3 regions of the Kitasatospora sp. NPDC001261 genome follow, and region 3 is predicted to be linked to each of the others. Evidence: riboswitches for the same ligand, from Rfam matches in the RefSeq annotation. Region 3 holds a riboswitch; each other region holds the start of a gene.

Region 1 (6,500 bases), on a different contig from region 3:
GACGACGGCGGCGAGCAGGGCGCCGGCGAAGGCCGCCGTCGCCACCGCGCCCGTGCCCACGGCGCCGGACACGCCGACGCCGAGGACGATCACGGTGACCGCGCCGGCGGCGGCTCCGTCCGAGATCCCGAGCAGGAAGGGATCGGCCAGGTCGTTCCCGGTCAGCGTCTGCAGCACCGCGCCGCAGACCGCGAGGCCGGCGCCGGTGGCGGCCGCCCCCAGCACCCGGGGCAGCCGCAGCTGCCAGACGATCTGGTCGTCCAGCAGCGTCACGTGCGGGTCGCCCAGCCCGAGACGGCGCGCCACGACCTCGATCACCGTCCGGACCGACTCGTGCTGCGAGCCCACGGCCAGGCCGAGGAGCAGGGTGCTCAGGAGCAGGGCCGCGGCGACGGCCAGGGCCGCCGTCGCGCGGCCCGGACCAGCGGGCCGCGCGACGGGGTGGGGCGCGGCGGTCATGAAGCCGGGTGCAGTCGGCCCAGCCCGTCGGACACCCGGGCGGCACCGTCGGCGAGCAGCACGCCGGGTGTCGACTCGGAGAACGGCACCGTCACGAAGGCCTTGCGCTGCACGGCGGTGAGCTTGCTCAGGACCGGGTCGTTCTCCAGGTAGTCGATCTTGGACTGGGCGGTGTCCCAGTCGGCGTCCGCGACCACGATGGCGTCCGGGTCCGCCGCGACGACCTTCTCCCAGCTCACGTTCTGCCAACTGCCGGGCAGGTCCCCGAAGACGTTGCGGGCGCCCACGGCGTCGAGCACGAGTTGGGGTCCGCCCTGGCCGGTGCCGACGTACGGCGTCTTGGTGTCCGAGTCGAACCAGAGGACCTTCAGGCCCTTGCCCGCGGCCGTCGCCGTGAACTGCGCCAGCTGCTGCTCCTGCTGCCGCTGGATCGCGGCGGCCCGCTCCGGGACGCCGAAGACCTTGGCGACGTCGTTCAGCTCGCCCCACGCCGCCTGCCAGGTCGTCGGCGGCACCTGGCTCTTGTCCGAGCAGCCGAACGGGGACAGGTACGACGGGACGCCCTGGCCGCGCAGCTCCTCCCGGGTGCCCGCGACCTTGTCGGTGAACGCGCTGGAGTAGGAGGCGTACAGGAAGTCGGGACGGGCCGCGAGGAGGTTCTCCTTCGTCGGGTACTTCTTGGAGAGCACCGGGACGGAGTCGTAGGCGGCCTTCCACTTCTCCGGGACGGAGTCGTCGAGGTAGGCGGTACCGGCCATGCGGGACTGCAGGCCGAGGGCCAGGGCCACCTCGGTGGCACCCTGGTTGAGCGTCACCAGCCGCTCGGGCGGCGCGCCGACCGTCACGGTGGTCCCGCAGTTGTCCACGCTGACCGGCGCGGCGCTCCCGGTCGCCCCGCCGGACGCGGCGGGCGCGGGGGCGCCCGCGCAACCTCCGACCACACCGACGAACAGCAGGGCCGCGACGGCCCGGCCGACACGTGTCGGACCTGTGGGACATACGGGATGTACAGGACGCATGGAGCGCGCGGAGCGCATGGAACGTATGGATCGGACCGGATGCGGGTACGGCTGACCGCTGGGCACGTGTTCTCCAAAACCCTCGTGGAACATGTCGCGCCGTGGCCGGTCTCCTGGCTTCCGCATCAACACGCCGCGACCGACCTTCCCGAGCGGCTCTCCCAGCCCGCCCAGTGGCCCTGACCGCTGGCGAAAGCCGGTCAGCGAGGGCCGCGGAACTCCGCGGTAACAGTGGCGAGGGCCGCACCGGACTCAGACCGGTTTCCCGAACACCACGGCGATGGCACGCTATCAGGCGTGGTCAGGTCGGTGGCGACCGGCCGGTGGGATGATCGTTTGGATCGTTTGCGGGGATGGGGGAGGGAACGGCCACGGGGTCGGCCGGCTCCGGAGGGACGGGGGATCACCCCGGAAGGCGGAAGAAGGAGCGGTAGAGCGGCAGCTGCTCGGCGAGCATGTGGATGCCGGGGTGGGTGGCGAGGCCGAGGGCGGCGGCGGTGCGCAGCAGCGGGGTCTCGGCGGGCGTCATGATGATGTCGGCGACCAGCGCGCCGGGCGCCAGCGGTGCCGGGTCGAAGGGGAGCGGGTCGGCCGGGTCCAGGCCCAGCGGGGTGGCGTTGACCGCGAGGTCGACGTCGGCGGGCGGGCGCGGGGCGGCGGCCACGCGGCCGGGCCAGCGGGTGCCGAGCCGCTCCAGCAGGGCGTCCACCCGGCCCCGGTCGGGATCGGTGACGGTGAGTGCGGCGGCTCCTTCGGCGAGCAGGGCGGCGGCGATGGCGAGCCCCGCGCCCCCGGCGCCGGCCAGCGCCACCCGCAGCCCGGCCGGGTGGTGCCCGGCGGCGGCCAGGCCCCGGACGAACCCGGCGCCGTCGAAGTTGTCGCCGTACCAGCGGCCGTCCGGCTCGCGGCGCAGCGCGTTGGTGCTGCCCAACAGGGCGGCGGCGTCGCTGAGTTCGTCGGCGTGCCCGCACATCGCCAGCTTGTGCGGGACGGTGACCAGCAGCCCGTCCAGGTTGGCGACGGCCTTCAGCCCTCGGACGACCTCGTCCAGCCGGTCCGCCGGGGCGTGCACGGGGACGAGCACGGCGTCCACGCCGCTCGCCGCGAACAGCGGGTTGAGCAGGGCGGGCGCCTTGGCCTGCGCGACCGGGTCGCCGAGCACCGCGAACAGCCGGGTGCGGCCGGAGATCGGCGGACGGGCGGCCGGCGCGTCGGGTGCGTCGGCGGCCGGTGCGTCGGGGATCGGTGCGTCGGCGGCCGGCAGGTCGGGGTGAAGGGACATCTCAGGCCTCCCCGGCGGCGGCGCGCGGCATGGCGTCCAGCGTGCGGGCGACCAGTGACTCGGGGACGTCGCTGACGAGTTCGGCGCCGCGCGGGCCGTCCAGGACGAAGGAGAGCCCGTCGACGGCCTTCTTGTCCAGCCGCATGAGGGCGATCAGCGCCCCGGTGCCGACCTCGGGCGGCAGTGCGGTCGGCAGCCCGTAGTGGGCGACCACCTCGTGGTGCTCGGCGACCCGCTCGGGGCCGATCCGGCCGAGCGCGCCCGCCAGCCGGCCGGCGAAGACCGTGCCGACGCCGACCGCCTCGCCGTGGCGCAGCCGGAAGTCGGTGGCGCGTTCCAGCGCGTGGCCCAGGGTGTGGCCGTAGTTGAGGATGTGCCGCAGCCCGGTGTCGCGCTCGTCGGCGGCCACTACGGCGGCCTTGCGGGCGACGCTCGCGGCGATCTGCTCGGGCAGCGGCAGGTGGCGGAGGTCCCCGGCGCCGATGAAGTGGCAGCGGGCGATCTCCCCGTAGCCGTTGACGCGTTCGCGCGGCGGGAGGGTGTCGAGGTAGTCGGTGTCGCAGAGCACGGCGGACGGCTGCCAGTAAGCGCCCACCAGGTTCTTGCCCTCCGGGAGGTTCACCGCCGTCTTGCCGCCGACGCTCGCGTCGACCTGGGCCAGCAGCGAGGTGGGCAGGTGCACCACGGGCACGCCCCGGTGGTACAGCGCGGCGGCGAGCCCGACCGCGTCGGTGGTGGTGCCGCCGCCGCAGGAGACCACGGCGTCCGCCCGGCCCAGGCCGAACGCGGTGAAGCGGCTGCACAGTTCGGCCACCCAGGCGAGGGACTTGCCCTCCTCGCCGTCCTTCGCCTCCACCACCAGGGTGTCGAGACCGGTGTCGGGCAGCCACTCGGCGGGCCGGGCGCTGACCACCGCGACCCGCCGGGCGCCGATCCCCGCGAGCACCCCGGCCAGCCGGTGGCGGGCGCCGGGGCCGATCAGCACCGGGTAGCCGCGCTCACCCAGCTCCACGTCGATGCGCCGCAGCCCGCCGTCCGTGCGGACGAGGGTTTCTGTCGTGGTCAACTCGGCTCCCAGGGCTGGTCGGTGAGATGGTGTGCGGTGCGGTGTCGCTCGATGGGGGTGTGGCCGGGTGAGCTTCAGGCCGCGGGCTGCAGCCGCGCCAGCGCGAGGGCGCCGTGCAGCGAGGACAGCCCGCCGAGCACGGCCGGCCGGATCGCGGGGACCGGGCCGCCGGGGCGGGCCAGCGCGGCGGCGTGCGCCTCCACCCGCGCCGTGAAGCCGGGCAGTCCGTCGGCGAACCCGCCGCCCAGCACGGTCAGTTCGGGGTGGAACAGCTCGCCGAGCGAGACGGCCGCGGCCGCCAGCGCGGCGCAGGTCTCCTCGACGGCCTCCACCGCCCACGGCGCGCCCTCGGCCAGCCCGGACCGCAGCTCGGGGTACTCGACCGGCGCGCCGCGCAGCAGTTCCGCGCGCCGCAGGGTCGCCGGACCGGAGGCGGTGGCCTGCAGGCAGCCGCGCCGCCCGCAGTCGCAGACCGGGCCCCGGCGGTCGACGATCAGGTGGCCCGCCTCGCAGGAGCCGCGCCCCGGGCCCGGCAGCGGCGCGCCGCCGTGCACGACGCCGCCGCCGACGCCCGTCCCGACACCCAGGTAGACCACGTGCCCGGTCCCGGCGTGCATCGCCTCGGCGAGCGCGGCGAGATCACCGTCGTCCGCCCAGGCCAGGGCGGCGGCGGGGAAGAGCCGCCGCAGCGCCGGGACGAGGTCGAAGCCGCGCCAGTCGGGGCGGCCGGGCCAGGCGAGCACCCGGCCGTCCGGGCCGAGGGTCGCGGGCACGGCCACCCCGACCGCCGCGAAGTCGCCCTCCCAGCGCTCGCGCAGGTCGGCGACCGTGCCGGCCAGCGCCGTCCAGTCGGCGTAGGCGCCGGCCACCCGGGCGCCGGGCCAGCGCAGTACGGCCTCCTCGGTGCGGACCGGCCCGCCGGGCGGGCCGTCCTCGGCGCGCAGCGCGACCTTGGTGCCGCCGATGTCGATGCCGAGCACGCCCCGGGCGGCCGTCGGGGCCTGAGCCGTGGGGGCCTGAGCCGTCGGGGCCTGCGGCGTTGGGCCCTGGGCCGCGGGGCCCTGAGCCGTCGGAGCCTGAACCGCGGGGCCCGGCGCCGCCGCGGCCCGCGTCGTGGTGGTGCCCCCTGCCGGGGCGCCCGTCGCGAAGCCCATCAGGACGCCGGGACCTTCGCCAGCAGCGCCTGCGCGGCGAGCCGGTAGCCGAGCGCGCCGAGCCCGACGATCACGCCCGAGGCGATCGGCGCCAGTACCGACTCGTGCCGGAAGGACTCGCGCGCCCAGACGTTGGACAGGTGCACCTCGACGAACGGTCGCGGGTAGGCGGCGAGCGCGTCGCGCAGGCCCCAGCCGGCGATCATCAGCGCGCCCGGGTTCACGATCGCCCCGACGGAGCCGTCCCAGGCGTCCTGCACCGCCTCGATCAGCTGGCCCTCGGACTCGCGCTGGACGGAGACCACCTTCCAGCCCCGGCCGGCCACCTCGGCGGCGACCGCGGCCTCGATGTCGGCCAGGGTGTCGGTGCCGTAGACCTCCGGCTCGCGGCGGCCGAGAATCCCGAGATTGGGGCCGTTCAGCAATAGCAGTTCGCTCATATTCCGGTTATAGCAGCGAATTCCCCGGACGAAACCGGAGCGGGTTGCCGAACTGCAGGACAAGGGCTTTGTAGGGGGGTGCGTAGGGGAGGTGACGGGCCGGATTTCCTGGGTTAGCGTCCCGTTCCACGGTCCCCCCGACAGGAAAGGCTGCGCGGAATCATGAGTGCCCAAGGACGTCCGGCCCCGGAGTTCCCGGTCTGGCCCCAGTACGACGATGCCGAGCGCGAAGGACTGCTCAGGGCCCTGGAGCAGGGCCAGTGGTGGCGGATGGGCGGCAAGGAGGTCGACACCTTCGAGCAGGAGTTCGCCGAGTACCACGGCGCCGCCAAGGCGCTCGCCGTCACCAACGGCACCCACGCGCTGGAGATCGCCCTCCAGCTGCTCGGTGTCGGCCCGGGCACCGAGGTCATCGTGCCCGCGTTCACGTTCATCTCCTCCTCCCAGGCCGCCCAGCGGCTCGGCGCCACCGCGGTGCCGGTCGACATCGACCTCGACACCTACAACCTGAGCCCCGAGGCGGCCGCCGCCGCGATCACCCCGCGGACCCGGGCGATCATGCCCGTCCACATCGCCGGCCAGATCGCCGACCTGGACGCCCTCGACAAGCTCGCCGCCGAGTCGGGCGTCTCGATCGTGCAGGACGCCGCGCACGCCCACGGCGCCCGCTGGCGCGGCCGCCGGGTCGGCGAGCTGGGCTCGATCGCCGCGTTCAGCTTCCAGAACGGCAAGCTGATGACGGCCGGCGAGGGCGGCGCCGTCACCTTCCCGGAGACCGCCCAGTACGACGAGGCGTTCCTGCGGCACAGCTGCGGCCGCCCGCCGACGGACCGGAAGTACTACCACCAGACCTCCGGCTCCAACTTCCGGCTCAACGAGTTCTCCGCGAGCGTGCTGCGCGCCCAGCTCGCCCGCCTGGACGGCCAGATCAGCGTCCGCGAGGAGCGCGCCAAGCTGCTCAAGAGCCTGCTGACGGAGATCCCCGGCGTGGTGCCGCAGGGCCACGACGAGCGGGCCGACCGCGTCCCGCACTACATGGCGATGTTCCGGGTGCCCGGCCTCGGCGAGGACCGGCGCAAC
Region 2 (6,500 bases), on a different contig from region 3:
ATGACCATGGTGGTCGTCACCCACGAGATGGGCTTCGCCCGCGAGGTCGGCGACGCGCTGGTGTTCATGGACGGCGGGGTGGTGGTCGAGTCCGGCAACCCCCGCGAGGTGCTCACCGACCCGCAGCACGAGCGCACCAGGGCCTTCCTCTCCAAGGTGCTCTGAGCCCGTACGCCCGGCGCCCGGCAGGTCACTCCTGCCGGGCGCCGTCGTTTTCCCCGCCCGGGTAATAGGCTGGAGGCAGTCAGCCCGTTACCGACCCCCCTGGAAGGACCCCTGTGGAGCTCGCCGCCTACGCCGATCTCGCCGTCCGGCTGGTGAACACCGAGGAGCCCGAGCGCGGCACCGACTCGCTGACCTCCGTGGAGGCGGTGCGCGGTCTCTTCTCCGACTCCTCGCGGGCCCGCTCGCTCGCCGACGAGTCCGACGTGCCCCGGCTGCGGGCGGTGCGGACCCGGCTGCGCGGGGTCTTCGAGGCCGCCGCCGGCGGGGACGAGATCCGCGGCGTCGACCTGCTGAACAGCCTGCTGATGGAGTACCCGGTCAGCCCGCTGATCTCCGGGCACGACTACCTGGACGACGCCGGGCGGCCGCGCTGGCACCTGCACCTGGCCGACAACTCCCCCACCGCCACCGCCCACTTCAGCGCGGTCGCCTGCATGGGCCTGGCCGTCCACCTGACCGAGCTGGGCGCCGACCGGCTCGGCATCTGCCAGGCCGCGCCCTGCCGCAACGCCTACCTGGACACCTCGACCAACCGCTCCCGCCGCTACTGCTCGGACCGCTGCGCGACCCGCGCCAACGTGGCCGCCTACCGGGCCCGCAAGCGCCTGGAGGCGGAGGCGGCGGCCCGGGCGTAGCGGCCCGCTAGACCTCCTCGACCCAGGCGCCGAGCCGGCGGGCCAGGCCCGGCACCCGGGCCAGCCGCGGGGTGAGCAGCAGCCGCTCCAGCCGGCGCCCCGGCGCCAGCCAGACCGGGCTCGGGCGCAGCCGCAGCAGCACCCGGCCGAGCACCAGCTCGTCCGGGACTGCGCCGTAGCTGCGGCTGTCGCTGTCCACCGGGCGGTTGTCGGAGAGCAGCCACCAGCCCGTGGCCCGGCGCTCGGCGGCCCGCTTCACCACCAGCAGGTCCTGCTGGAAGGGGTGCCGGAAGACCACCACCGCGCCGGGCCGGATCGGCGCGCCGTAGCGGACCAGCAGCCGGTCGCCCTCGCGCAGGGTCGGGACCATCGACGGCCCCGCCACGTCGACCAGCCCGAACGGCAGCGCGCCGCCCGGGCCGCGCTCCCCCGCCCCGGCGCCCTCCGCTCGCGTGCTCCGCGCCACGACTCCTCCTCCCGCCCCCGCTCGCGCCCCCAGTCTGCCGTACGGACCGCCGTCCGTCCGATGTCCGGATTGCGCCGGTTCCCGGTCCGTCTTTCGCCCTAGGCCCACCGCCCGATCGCGAAACCGGGAGGGCGGAAGGGTAATCTCGGGCGCGGGAAGACGATCTAAGGAAGGACTCCCATGTTCTCTCGTCTGTTTGCACCGCGCGCCACCGTCCACGCCCACTGCGACCTGCCCTGCGGCGTCTACGACCCCGCGCAGGCCAAGCTGGAGGCCGAGTCGGTCAAGGCCACCCAGGAGAAGTACCAGGCCAACGAGGACCCGCACTTCCGCGCCCGCGCCGTCATCATCAAGGAGCAGCGCGCCGAGGCCGTCAAGCACCACATCTCGGTGCTGTGGAGCGACTACTTCAAGGCCCCGCACTTCGAGAAGTACCCGCAGCTGCACCAGCTGATCAACGACACCCTGAAGGCCGCCTCGGCCGCCAAGGCGTCCACGGACCCGGCCACCGGCCAGGCCCTGCTCGACCTGATCGCCGAGGTCGACAAGATCTTCTGGGAGACCAAGCAGGCCTGAGCCTGACGCGTCGCCACCCGACCGCCCCCGTCCGCACCGCCGGACGGGGGCGGTCGTGCGTTCACGTCCGACCCGGCCCGGTAAGGGTTGCCTGCCCTGAGTGGCTGTTATGCTGCCAGGGCGTCCGAGGGGGAAGTCCGGTGCGAATCCGGCGCTGACCCGCAACGGTGAGCACGGCCCGTACCCGCCCGTACGGCCGCGCCAGCCCGATCGCCCTCGGCCGCCGACCTCCCGACAACTCGCCGCGGACTGCGAGGGGAACGGCGCCCCGGCACGCCCCCGGCCCGCGCCCGCCCCGGCGCGCTCCCGGCCCGAGGCAAGGCGCACCCGTGAACCGCGCACCCGTCAACCGTGCAGTCGGCCCGCCCGCTCGCCGAATACCCGTCGTCCCGCTCGCCGCCGGACTCGCCGCCGCCCTGCTGCTCTCCCTGGTCTGCGGGGTCGCCCTCGGCTCCTCCGGGCTCGGCCTGCCCCGGGTGCTGCGGCTCCTGGGCGCCGGGCTGACGGGCGGCCGGCTGGACGCGGACGAGGCGGCCGCGTACGCGATCGTCTGGGAGATCCGGCTGCCGCGCACCGTGCTGGCCGCCGTGGTCGGCGCCGGGCTGGCCGCCTGCGGGGTCGCCGTCCAGGCCCTGGTGCGCAACGCGCTGGCGGACCCCTTCGTGCTCGGCATCTCCTCCGGCGCGGCCGTCGGCGCCAACGCCGTGATGCTGTTCGGCGCCTTCGCCTCGCTCGGGGTGTGGGCGATCTCCGCCTCCGCCTTCGGCTCCGCGCTGGCCGCCATGACCCTGGTCTACGTCGCGGCCCGCACCGCGTACGGGCTCACCCCGCTGCGGCTGGTGCTCACCGGCACCGCGCTGTCGTACGGCTTCTCCGCCGCCACCACCCTGATGGTCTTCGCCGCCGACCGCGGCGAGGCCGCCCGGGACGTCATGATGTGGCTGCTCGGCAGCCTCGGCGGCGCCACCTGGGGCAAGGTGCCGATCGCCGCCGTCACCGTGCTGGCCGGGCTCGCCTACCTGGCCTGCACCGCCGGGCGGCTGGACGCGCTCGCGATGGGCGACGAGACCTCCGCCTCGCTCGGCGTGGACCCGGACCGGCTGCGCCGCGAGCTGTTCGTGGTGACCGCCGCCGTCACCGGCACCGTGGTCGCGGTCAGCGGGGCGATCGGCTTCGTCGGGCTGCTGATGCCGCACCTGGCGCGGATGCTGGTCGGCGCCGGGCACCGCCGGGTGCTGGTGGTCGCGCCGCTCGCCGGGGCGCTGCTGCTGGTCTGGGTGGACATCGCCTCGCGCACCCTGCTGGCGCCCGCCGAACTGCCCGTCGGGGTGTTCACCGCGGTGCTCGGCGTGCCCGCCTTCCTGGTGATGATGCGCCGCCGCGGCCAGGCCTTCGGAGGTGCCCGGTGACCGCGACGACCGACCCGGCCCCGGTGCACGCCCAGGACCTCGCCGTCGACGGCGTCTCGGTGGAGCTGGCCGGCACCCGGCTGGTCCACGAGGTGAGCCTGGCGGCCGCCGCCGGGCAGGTGGTCGGGCTGATCGGCCCCAACGGCAGCGGCAAGTCGACCCTGCTGCGCTGCGTCTACCGGGTGCTGAAGCCGGCCGGCGGCGTGGTCCGGCTGGCCGGCGACGACCTGCACGCCCTCACCGCCCGCGAGAGCGCCCGCCGGGTGGCCGCGCTGACCCAGGAGCACTCCGCCGAGTTCGACTTCACCGTCGCCGAGGTGGTCGCCATGGGCCGGCTGCCGCACCGCCGCGGCTTCGGCGCCCAAGTCGACGGGGACGAGCGGCGCTGCGCCGAGGCGCTGCGCAAGGTCCGGGCCGGGCACCTCGCCGAGCGGGGCTTCCTGAGCCTGTCCGGGGGCGAGAAGCAGCGGGTGCTGTTCGCCCGCGCGCTGGTCCAGGAGCCGCGCCTGCTGGTGCTCGACGAACCCACCAACCACCTCGACATCGCGCACCAGTTGGAGGTGCTGGCGCTCGCCCGCGAGGCCGGTCCGACGGTGCTCACCGCGCTGCACGACCTCAACCTGGCGGCGGGCCACTGCGACCTGCTGTACGTCCTGCGGGACGGCCGGATCGTCGCCTCCGGGCCGCCCGACGAGGTGCTCCGACCCGCCCTGCTGGCCGAGGTGTTCGGCGTCCGGGGCACCCCGGTGCGCCACCCGGAGACCGGCGCCCTCCAGCTGCTCTTCGACCGCCTCCCCTGACCCCCCAAGGAACTCCCGTGCGCACCAAGGCCGTTGCCGCCACCGCCCTGCTCGCCCTCGGACTCGTCGGCTGCGGCGCCGAGATCGCCCCGAAGGAGGCCGCCACCGCCTCCGCCCACTACCCCGTGACGGTGGACAACTGCGGGGAGAAGCTCACCTTCGCGCAGAAGCCCGCCCGGGTGGTGACCAACGACGTCAACATCACCGAACTGATGCTCTCGCTCGGCCTCGCCGACCGGATGGCCGGCTACGTGATGCCCGACGACAAGGGGAAGATCGACCAGGTCGCCTGGAAGGACGGCTACCAGCAGACCACCTGGCTCTCCAAGAAGATCCTCACCAAGGAGATCGCGCTGGACGCCAAGGCCGACCTGGTCTTCGCCGGCTGGCACTACGGCTTCGACGAGGGCAGCGGCGTCACCCCGCAGGCCTTCAGGGCGCTCGGCGTCGACTCGTACGTGCTCAGCGAGTCCTGCCGCAGCGGCAAGGGCACCGAGCGCGGCGTGATGGACCCGCTGGAGGCGCTCTACACCGACCTGGCCAACCTCGGCGAGATCTTCGACGTCAAGGACCGCTCCGACCAGCTGATCGCGGACTTCAAGGCGCGGATCGCCGCCGTCCCGCCGGCCGAGCGCCACCCCTCCGTCTTCCTGTACGACAGCGGGCAGGACAAGCCGTACACCGCCGGGAAGTTCGCCGCCGCCAACGAGATCATCGCCAAGGCGGGCGGGACCAACATCATGGGCGACCTCGCCGACAGCTGGGTCACGGCCGGCTGGGAGAGCGTGGTGCAGCGCGACCCCGAGGTGATCGTGATCAACGACTACGCGACGCCGAAGGCCGAGGAGAAGCGGAAGTTCCTGATGTCCTTCCCGCCGCTGGCGAACGTCGCCGCGGTCAGGAACGGCCGGATCTTCGTCATGGACTACGTCGACCTGGTGGAGAGCCCGCGCAACCCGGCCGCGATCAGCGCGCTGGCCGCCTACCTGCGCACCGTGCCGGCCCCCTGACCGGCCCGGATCCCGCTCCTCCGGGTCCGGGCGGCCGCGGGCGTACGCTCAAGGTACGAGCCGACGGAACCCGACCGGAGGAGCGAGATCATGACCACCACGACGGCCCCCGCCGCCTTCGACACCCGCGCACTGCGCGAGGGCATCGAACGCCGCGACGCCGAGGCCCTCCTGGCGCTCTACGCGGAGGACGCCGAACTGCGCATGGTCGACCGCAAGACCCAGCCCAGCCACCCCCTGGTGATGCACGGGCGGGAGGAGATCGGCGCCATGCTGGACGACGTCTACGGCCGCGAGATGACCCACACACTGGAACAGGTGGTCGTCCAGGGCGACCACGTCGCCTTCCTGGAGTCCTGCCGGTACCCGGACGGCGTCCGGGTGCTGATGTCCTCGATGGCCGGTCTGCGGGACGGCCGGATCATCGACCAGACCTCCCTCCAGGCCTGGGACGAGACCGGTCCCGAGCAGTAGGCTCACGGACATGATCCGCACCGCCGTCGCCACCGACGTCCCCGTCGTCCACGCCATGATCCGCGAACTCGCGGAGTACGAGAAGGCCCTGCACGAGGCGAAGGCCACCGAGGAGCAGCTGCACGAGGCCCTGTTCGGCGAGAACCCGGCCCTGTTCGGGCTGATCGCCGAGGACGACGCCACCGGTGAACCGGTCGGCTTCGCGGTCTGGTTCCGCAACTTCTCGACCTGGCGCGGCACCCACGGGATCTACCTGGAGGACCTGTACGTCCGCCCGGAGGCGCGCGGCGGCGGCCACGGCAAGGCGCTGCTGCTGGAACTCGCCCGGATCGCCGTCGAGCGCGGCTACTCCCGGGTCGAGTGGTCGGTCCTGGACTGGAACCAGCCCTCGATCGACTTCTACAAGTCGATCGGCGCGGTGCCGATGGACGAGTGGACGGTGTACCGGCTCTCCGACGGGGCGCTGGCCGCCGCCGGGCAGCGCTGAACGGCTCCCGGGAGTCCGGGGAAAGGGTCTGCCACCCTGCGTCGCAATGCCTTACCATGAGTAACTCCCGAACCGGGGTGCGGAAGGCAGAGCGATGGCGGATCCGCGGCGCCGGGCCCCCTTCGGGGGTAGCAAGCGGTAACAAGCGGGGTACCAAGAAAGCACAGCGCGCCACCCAGGAGGCAAGGGTGTCCCAGATCGACGGCGATCTCGGCGTTCAGGACTTCGTGGAGGTCCGGCTGCCCGCAGCCGGGGCCTACCTCTCCGTCCTGCGAACAGCGACGGCCGGGTTGGCGGCCCGGTTGGACTTCACGCTCGACGAGATCGAGGACCTGCGGATCGCGGTCGACGAGGCCTGCGCCATCCTGCTCCAGCAGGCGGTGCCCGGCTCCGTACTGTCCTGCGAGTTCCGGCTGGT
Region 3 (6,500 bases):
GTGCGGCAGTGCCAGCTGGGCGGCCTTGCGGACGTCCTCCTCCAGCACCTCGGTGCGCCCGTCCCAGGCGGCCAGCGCGACGGCGGTGCGGGCCATCACGATGTCCGCCCGCAGGCCGTCCACCTCGAACGCGGCGCACACAGCGGTGATCTGACGCAGCGCCACATCGGTCAGCTCGACCTTGGGCAGCAACTCCCGTGCGGCGGTGATGCGTTCGGCGAGCGCCCGCTCCTCCTCGGCGAACCGCGCGGCGAAGCCGGCCGGGTCCGCGTCGTACCCGAGCCGGCGGCGGACCACCTCGGCGCGCTCGGCCGGGTCCCGGGTGGCGGCGATCTCGACGGTCAGGCCGAACCGGTCGAGCAGCTGCGGCCGCAGCTCGCCCTCCTCCGGGTTCATGGTGCCGACCAGCAGGAACCGGGCCGCGTGCCGCACCGACACGCCCTCGCGCTCGACGTACGAGCGGCCCATCGCGGCGGCGTCCAGCAGCAGGTCCACCACGTGGTCCTGGAGCAGGTTCACCTCGTCGATGTAGAGCACGCCGCGGTGCGCCCGGGCGAGCAGTCCGGGCTCGTAGGCCTTGACGCCCTCGGCCAGCGCCCGCTCCAGGTCGAGCGAGCCGACGATCCGGTCCTCGGCCACGCCGACCGGCAACTCGACCAGCTGGGAGGGCCGTTCGGAGGAGGACGGGGAGTCGTGCGGCCCGTCCGGGCACTGCGGGTCGGGCGCGGCCGGGTCGCAGGCGAAGCGGCAGTCGTCCACGGTGGCGATGGACGGCAGCAGGCCGGCCAGCGCGCGCACCATGGTCGACTTCGCGGTGCCCTTCTCGCCGCGCACCAGCACGCCGCCCACGGCCGGGGAGACCGCGTTCAGCAGCAGTCCGAGCCGCAGGTCGGCCATGCCGACGATCGCGGTGAACGGATAGCGGACGTCACTCATGCCGTACCCCAGTCCTGTCGTGCCTGACTCTGTGATCGTGCCCGGCCCTGCTGCCCCGCCAGGTTCGGCGGTCCTGCCCAGCCCTGCGTCCGTGTCCGGCTCATGCGTCACTCCCAGGGGCCCCGGGCGGGAGGAACGGCAGCGATCCGGCCGCCGGCACCCCGCCCTCGATCAGCTTCCACAGCGCGTCGGTGTCCGCGTGCTCCTCGATCAGGTCGCCCAGCCGGTCCAGCCGGGCCTCGCGCGCCGCGGCGAAGGAGGTGTCCGGCGCCGGGACGAACGCCCGGCCGGACAACTCGGCGACCTCGCGCAGGAGTTCGCGGCGGAACCCGTCGTTCTCCAGCGCGCCGTGCCAGGTGGTGCCCCAGACCGGGCCGACCCGGCAGCCGTCCAGGAAGGGACTGCCCCCCTCCACGGTCACCACCCCGTGGTGGATCTCGTAGCCCTCGACCCGCTGCCCGAACGCCTCGCCGACCGGCCGCGCCAGCACCTTCTCGACGCCGAAGCGCACCCGCGTCGGCAGCAGCCCGAGACCGTCGACGGCGCCCGCCTTCGACTCGACCTCGTCCACGATCGAGTGCGCCAGCATCTGGTAGCCGCCGCAGACCCCGAGGACCGGCAGTCCGGCCGCCACCCGCGCCTTCAGGGCCGGCTCCAGGCCGCGCTCGCGCAGCCAGGCGAGGTCCGCGACGGTGGCCCGGGTGCCGGGCAGCACCACCAGGTCGGCGTCGGCCAGCTCCTCCGGCCTGGTCGCCCAGCGGACCAGCACGCCCGGCTCCTGCGCGAGCGCGTCCATGTCGGTGAAGTTGGACAGCCGGGGGAAGCGCACCACGGCCACCCGCAACACGTCCGCGCCGAGCGGCCCGGGCCCGTCCGCCCGGTCCGCCACGGTGGACAGGTCCAGCGAGTCCTCGGCGTCCAGCCAGAGCCCGGGCAGCATCGGCAGCGTGCCCAGCACCGGACGGCCGGTCAGCTCGTGCAGCATCTCCAGCCCGGGCGCCAGCAGCCGCGCGTCGCCGCGGAACTTGTTGACGAACCAGCCCGCCACGTGCCGCTGGTCCTCCGCCGACAGCAGTGCCAGCGTCCCGTACATCGCCGCGAAGACCCCGCCGCGGTCGATGTCCCCGACCACCACCACCGGCAGGGCGGCGGCCGTGGCCAGGCCCATGTTGGCGATGTCGCGGTCGCGCAGGTTGATCTCGGCGGGCGATCCCGCGCCCTCGCAGACCACCACGTCGTAGCGGCCGCGCAGGTCGGCCAGGCACTCCAGGGCGCGCTCCAGCAGGACGGGCTTGCGCTCGCGGTAGTCCAGCGCGCCGACCTCGGCCACCGGCCGGCCGAGCAGCACCACCTGGCTGCGGCCGTCCGCGCCCGGCTTGAGCAGCACCGGGTTCATCGCCGCCTCCGGCTCCACCCGGGCGGCCTGCGCCTGCATCGCCTGGGCGCGGCCGATCTCGGCGCCGTCGGCGGTGACGAAGGAGTTGAGCGACATGTTCTGCGCCTTGAACGGCGCGACCCGCACGCCCTGGCGGGCGAGCCACCGGCAGATCCCGGCCGTCACCACGCTCTTGCCCGCGTCCGAGGTCGTCCCCGCGACCAGCAGTGCGTTGCTCATGCCCGTCCCCTCTTCTTCAGCAGTGCCCGCAGCAGGACGTGCCCCGCGACCGTCGTACCCAGCGCCAGTGCGCCCACCCGCCGGGAGAGCGCGCAGGCCCGCTCGATGTCGTCCACCGTCACCGGCCGCAGCTCCGCGCCCAGGACGGGCCGGTGCTCCACCCGCTCCCCGTACCGCAGCGTGCCGCCCAGTCGGACGCCCACCGCGCCGGCGAACGCCGATTCGGCCTGGCCCGCGTTCGGGCTCGGGTGCGCGGAGCCGTCGCGCCGCCAGACCCGCCAGGCGGTCCGGGGCTCGGGGGCGGCGGCCACCGTCAGCAGCGCCGTCAGCCGGGCGCCCGGCCAGCCCGCCACGTCGTCCAGCCGGGCCGAGGCCCAGCCGAACCGGGCGTAGCGGGGCGAGCGGTGGCCGACCATGGCGTCCAGGGTGTTCACGGCGCGGAAGGCCAGCAGGCCGGGGGTGCCGGCCAGGGCGCCCCAGGTCAGCGCGTTCACCACGGCGTCGGCGGTGTTCTCGGCCACCGACTCGACCACCGCCCGGGCGATCTGCTGCCCGTCCAGCGCGCTCGGGTCCCGCCCGCACAGGTGCGGCAGCCGCTCCCGGGCGGCGGCGAGGTCGCCGGCGGCCAGCGAGCGGCCGATGGTGCGGGCCTCCCGGGTCAGCGAGGTGCCGCCGAGCACCGTCCAGGTCGCGGCCGCCGCCAGCGCCGCCCGGCCCAGCGGGCGCCGGCCCACCGTACGGTCCAGGGCGAGCGCGCCCGCCGCGACCGCGCCCACGCACAGCGCGGTGTACCCGGCCCCGGCGGCGCGGTCGTCGCGCCACAGCCGCCGCTCCAGCCGGGTCGCGGCGCTGCCGAAGAAGGCCACCGGGTGGCCCCGGCGGGGGTCGGCGAAGCGGGCGTCGGCGGCGTAGCCCGCGGCGGCGCCGAGCGCGAACACGGCGGCGCGGGCCAGCGGGCGCGAGGCTCGGGTCAGCGGGCGCGGAGCGGGGGAAGGCGCGCGCGGGGTCATCGGCCGCACGGCGGAGGGCAGCTCGGAGTCCGGCCGGGCGGGGCAGCCTGCATCGCGTGCGTGTCCTCACTCAGGGTCCGCGCCCTGGATCGACGTGACGGCGGCGAGAGTCTCCTGGCTTCCGGGTCGAACGCACCCCCGGAGCCTTCCAGCGGCCGTCGACGGCCCGCCGTGGCGATGTTCCGAGCGTGCTCCCCGGTGACAGTGGCGGGACCGCGCCGGACTTCCACCGGCTTCCTCTCCATGCCTCCGTTTGGCCCCAGGATCCCATCACGGGCCCGAACCGGGAGTCAACCGAGGTCACGGAGGGGTTGGTCACACGGGGACGCCGCTGACGCCCGGTCGGATCGCCCGGCGCGGCCCCGCCCCGACCCCCGCCACCGGCACCCCCTGAGTACCGCCCTGAGCACCGCCCTGAGCACCCCGGGAGCGCCCGCCGGGTGACCCGGACGGCCCAGCCCGGTGGCCGGTCGGGCGGAGCGCCGGTGAACTGGGGCTCGAACACCGTCCGGTCCGTGAAGAACGTCCGTGAACAACGTCCGTGAACAACGTCCGTGAACAACAGAGCGGGGAGCGAGATGCGTTGGGGAACCGCCGCCGTCGTGGCGGCCGCCGCGGTGGGGGCCGCCGTGCTGGTGGTCGGCCGCCGGGCCTCCGAGCGGATGGTCCGTCCGGTGACCGCCGTCCAGGAGTCCGGGCCGGTCCAGGTCCGCGCCCTCGCCGCCGGCCGGGTCACCTTCACCCGCGGCCCCGCGAGCCTGCGCCCCGGCCGCTGGGCGGTGGAGTGGGCGGACGGCGGGCACGCGGTCGTCGAGGAGGTGCTGCACGCCGACGAACAGGGCGTCACCCGCCGACTGGTCCGCGCCGACCGGGGCACCCTCGTCCCCGGCACCGAGGTCCGCTTCACCCCGCGGGTCCACCTCGGCGACCCCACCGAGGCGCTCGGCCTCGCCTTCGCCGACACCACCGCCGACGGCGAGCTCGGCGCCCTCCCCGCCTGGCGGCTCGACGGCAAGCGCGGCACCTGGGTGATCCTGGTGCACGGCCCCGGCGACGACCGCCGGCAGACCCTCCCGGTGCTCCCCGTCCTCGACCGGCTCGGCCTGCCCGCCCTCGCCGTCACCTACCGCGGCGACCGGGGCGCCCCCGCCTCCCCGGACGGGCTCAGCCACTTCGGCGAGACCGAGTGGCGCGACATCGAGGCGGCGGTGCGGCTGGCGCTCGACAGCGGCGCGGGCAAGGTGATCCTGTACGGCTGGTCCGTCGGCGCGACCATCGTGCTGCAGACCGTGGCCCGCTCCGCCTGGTCGCACGCCGTCCGCGGCCTGATCCTCGACTCGCCCGTGCTCGACCTGCCCGCCTCCGCCCGCCGGGACGCCGCCCGGGCCGGCTTCCAGGGCGTCGCCGCCGAGCTCGGCGCCCTCGCCGCCGAGGGCCGCACCGGGGTCGACCTCGCCGACTTCGGCCGCATCGCCGACGGCACCGACCTGCGGGTGCCGACCCTCCTCCTGCACAGCCCCGAGGACCGGATCGCGCCCTTCGGCGCCGCCGAGAAGCTGGCCGCCGCCCGCCGCGACGTGGTGAGCCTCCAGCCCTTCCCCGGCGCCGACCACGCCACCCTCTGGAACACCGCCCCCGACCGCTACACCGAACTCCTCCGCCGCTGGCTCACCCCGCTCCTCTAGGGCCTCAACCACCCCCCCTGTGCGCGAGGGCGTTTTCGGCTGGTCCCCGCCGCTTTTCCCGGTGCGATTCCCCCCGTCCGGGAATGAACGTTCCTCCCATTCCTCCGGGCCCGCGTGAAAAGTCGGCCCGGCCGACTTCCGGTGCGGCTCGATCCCGATCACGCCGCCCGCCATCCGTCCGGATTCGGGCTGGACAGTCCTGCCGGGCGTCGCCGGGCCGAATCGCCCCCGTACGGGCCCCTCGGCTGTCAGGAGCAATATTTGGCCCGACCCCTTACCCCCCACCCGTACGCACGGTGACCGCCCGAGCATTCCCGGCAACCGGGCCGCCCCCCGTGGCATGGGCAGGTCACACGTTTCCGGCCAGGCGGTTTGCCGTTGTTGCCCGATCTTGCGGAGGTGCCACCGGCGGTCGCCCGGTCGTACGGACAACCGGATGTGACAGAAGGCCGGTACAAGGGGAAGACTGCTCGACGTGACGTCTCGGAACCCGCGCGACCGTGATGCCCCGCTCCCGCCGACGATCGGTACCGGTGCGACGGTGACCCGTCTCCCCGGAACGGCCCAACGGCCCGCCGGTGGCAGGCCGGGCGGGGCGGGAGTCCCCCGTAACGCAGTACCCCGGCGACGAGGGCCCGCTCCGGCTCCCGGGCGGGGCAGGGTTCCCGTGCCGGAGGGCTTTCCGGCACCCTCCGAGCTGGCGCCGCTGGCCCGCCGGATGCTGGTGGACGCCGTCCGGGTCGCCCGCTGGGCCGGTGAGCTGGCCGAGGTCGACAAGCGCGGCGAGCTGCTCCCGGACGACGCCCGCGCGGCGGGCCGGGCCCTGGCCATGACGGTCGGTGCCGCCGCCAAGGCGTGGGGGCAGGCGCTGCTGGTGGGCCTGGTGGAGGCCCGGGACGGCGGAGCCGGCCCCGGCTGGCGCCTGCACGCCTGGGAGCACGACGACGAGGCCGTGGTGCGCGGCTGGTCGGCGCTGTTCGACGCCTGGACCCTGCTCGCCCCGGTGCCGCCCGCGGCGCTGCGCGGCGTCTTCGCCGTCCTGGCCGGGCAGGCCGTGGACCAGGCCCCGCAGCTGCTCTCCTTCCTGCACCTGGTGGACGGCCCGGTCGCCGAGAGCGAGCTGCTGGAGCTGCTGCGCCGCGGCCTGGACGAGCGCCGGGTCGGCACCGGCCTCGGCGGACCCGGCCTGTCGCCGGTGCCGCACGCGGCCTCGGCCGTCTCCGCCGTCCGCGGCACCTGCCGTGCGCCGCAGAT

Evidence for each region. Region 3 has a riboswitch for cobalamin ahead of ACFY4B_RS21195 (cobalamin biosynthesis protein). Riboswitches for the same ligand answer to the same signal wherever they lie in the genome.
Region 1: it holds a riboswitch for cobalamin, as region 3 does, so the genes downstream of both, ACFY4B_RS39200 (ABC transporter substrate-binding protein) here and ACFY4B_RS21195 (cobalamin biosynthesis protein) in region 3, are expected to answer to the same signal.
Region 2: it holds a riboswitch for cobalamin, as region 3 does, so the genes downstream of both, ACFY4B_RS15340 (iron ABC transporter permease) here and ACFY4B_RS21195 (cobalamin biosynthesis protein) in region 3, are expected to answer to the same signal.

What each region holds. Positions count from the first base shown of each region.
Region 1 covers NZ_JBIAXP010000042.1:23,690-30,189, forward strand. Annotated here, with positions in the region: gene ACFY4B_RS39195 (FecCD family ABC transporter permease) at 1-459, opposite strand, end outside; gene ACFY4B_RS39200 (ABC transporter substrate-binding protein) at 456-1,400, opposite strand; cobalamin riboswitch at 1,564-1,770, opposite strand; gene ACFY4B_RS39205 (shikimate dehydrogenase family protein) at 1,882-2,760, opposite strand; gene ACFY4B_RS39210 (3-dehydroquinate synthase) at 2,762-3,826, opposite strand; gene ACFY4B_RS39215 (ROK family protein) at 3,901-4,806, opposite strand; gene ACFY4B_RS39220 (type II 3-dehydroquinate dehydratase) at 4,980-5,420, opposite strand; gene ACFY4B_RS39225 (DegT/DnrJ/EryC1/StrS family aminotransferase) at 5,583-6,500, shown strand, end outside.
Region 2 covers NZ_JBIAXP010000010.1:22,102-28,601, reverse strand. Annotated here, with positions in the region: gene ACFY4B_RS15360 (amino acid ABC transporter ATP-binding protein) at 1-165, shown strand, start outside; gene ACFY4B_RS15355 (CGNR zinc finger domain-containing protein) at 279-860, shown strand; gene sodX (nickel-type superoxide dismutase maturation protease) at 868-1,230, opposite strand; gene sodN (superoxide dismutase, Ni) at 1,507-1,902, shown strand; cobalamin riboswitch at 1,984-2,109, shown strand; gene ACFY4B_RS15340 (iron ABC transporter permease) at 2,232-3,311, shown strand; gene ACFY4B_RS15335 (ABC transporter ATP-binding protein) at 3,308-4,111, shown strand; gene ACFY4B_RS15330 (ABC transporter substrate-binding protein) at 4,129-5,121, shown strand; gene ACFY4B_RS15325 (nuclear transport factor 2 family protein) at 5,212-5,595, shown strand; gene ACFY4B_RS15320 (GNAT family N-acetyltransferase) at 5,606-6,082, shown strand; gene ACFY4B_RS15315 (anti-sigma regulatory factor) at 6,271-6,500, shown strand, end outside.
Region 3 covers NZ_JBIAXP010000015.1:73,116-79,615, reverse strand. Annotated here, with positions in the region: gene ACFY4B_RS21205 (putative cobaltochelatase) at 1-936, opposite strand, end outside; gene ACFY4B_RS21200 (cobyric acid synthase) at 1,037-2,551, opposite strand; gene ACFY4B_RS21195 (cobalamin biosynthesis protein) at 2,548-3,561, opposite strand; cobalamin riboswitch at 3,669-3,802, opposite strand; gene ACFY4B_RS21190 (alpha/beta hydrolase family protein) at 4,140-5,246, shown strand; gene ACFY4B_RS21185 (hypothetical protein) at 5,914-6,500, shown strand, end outside.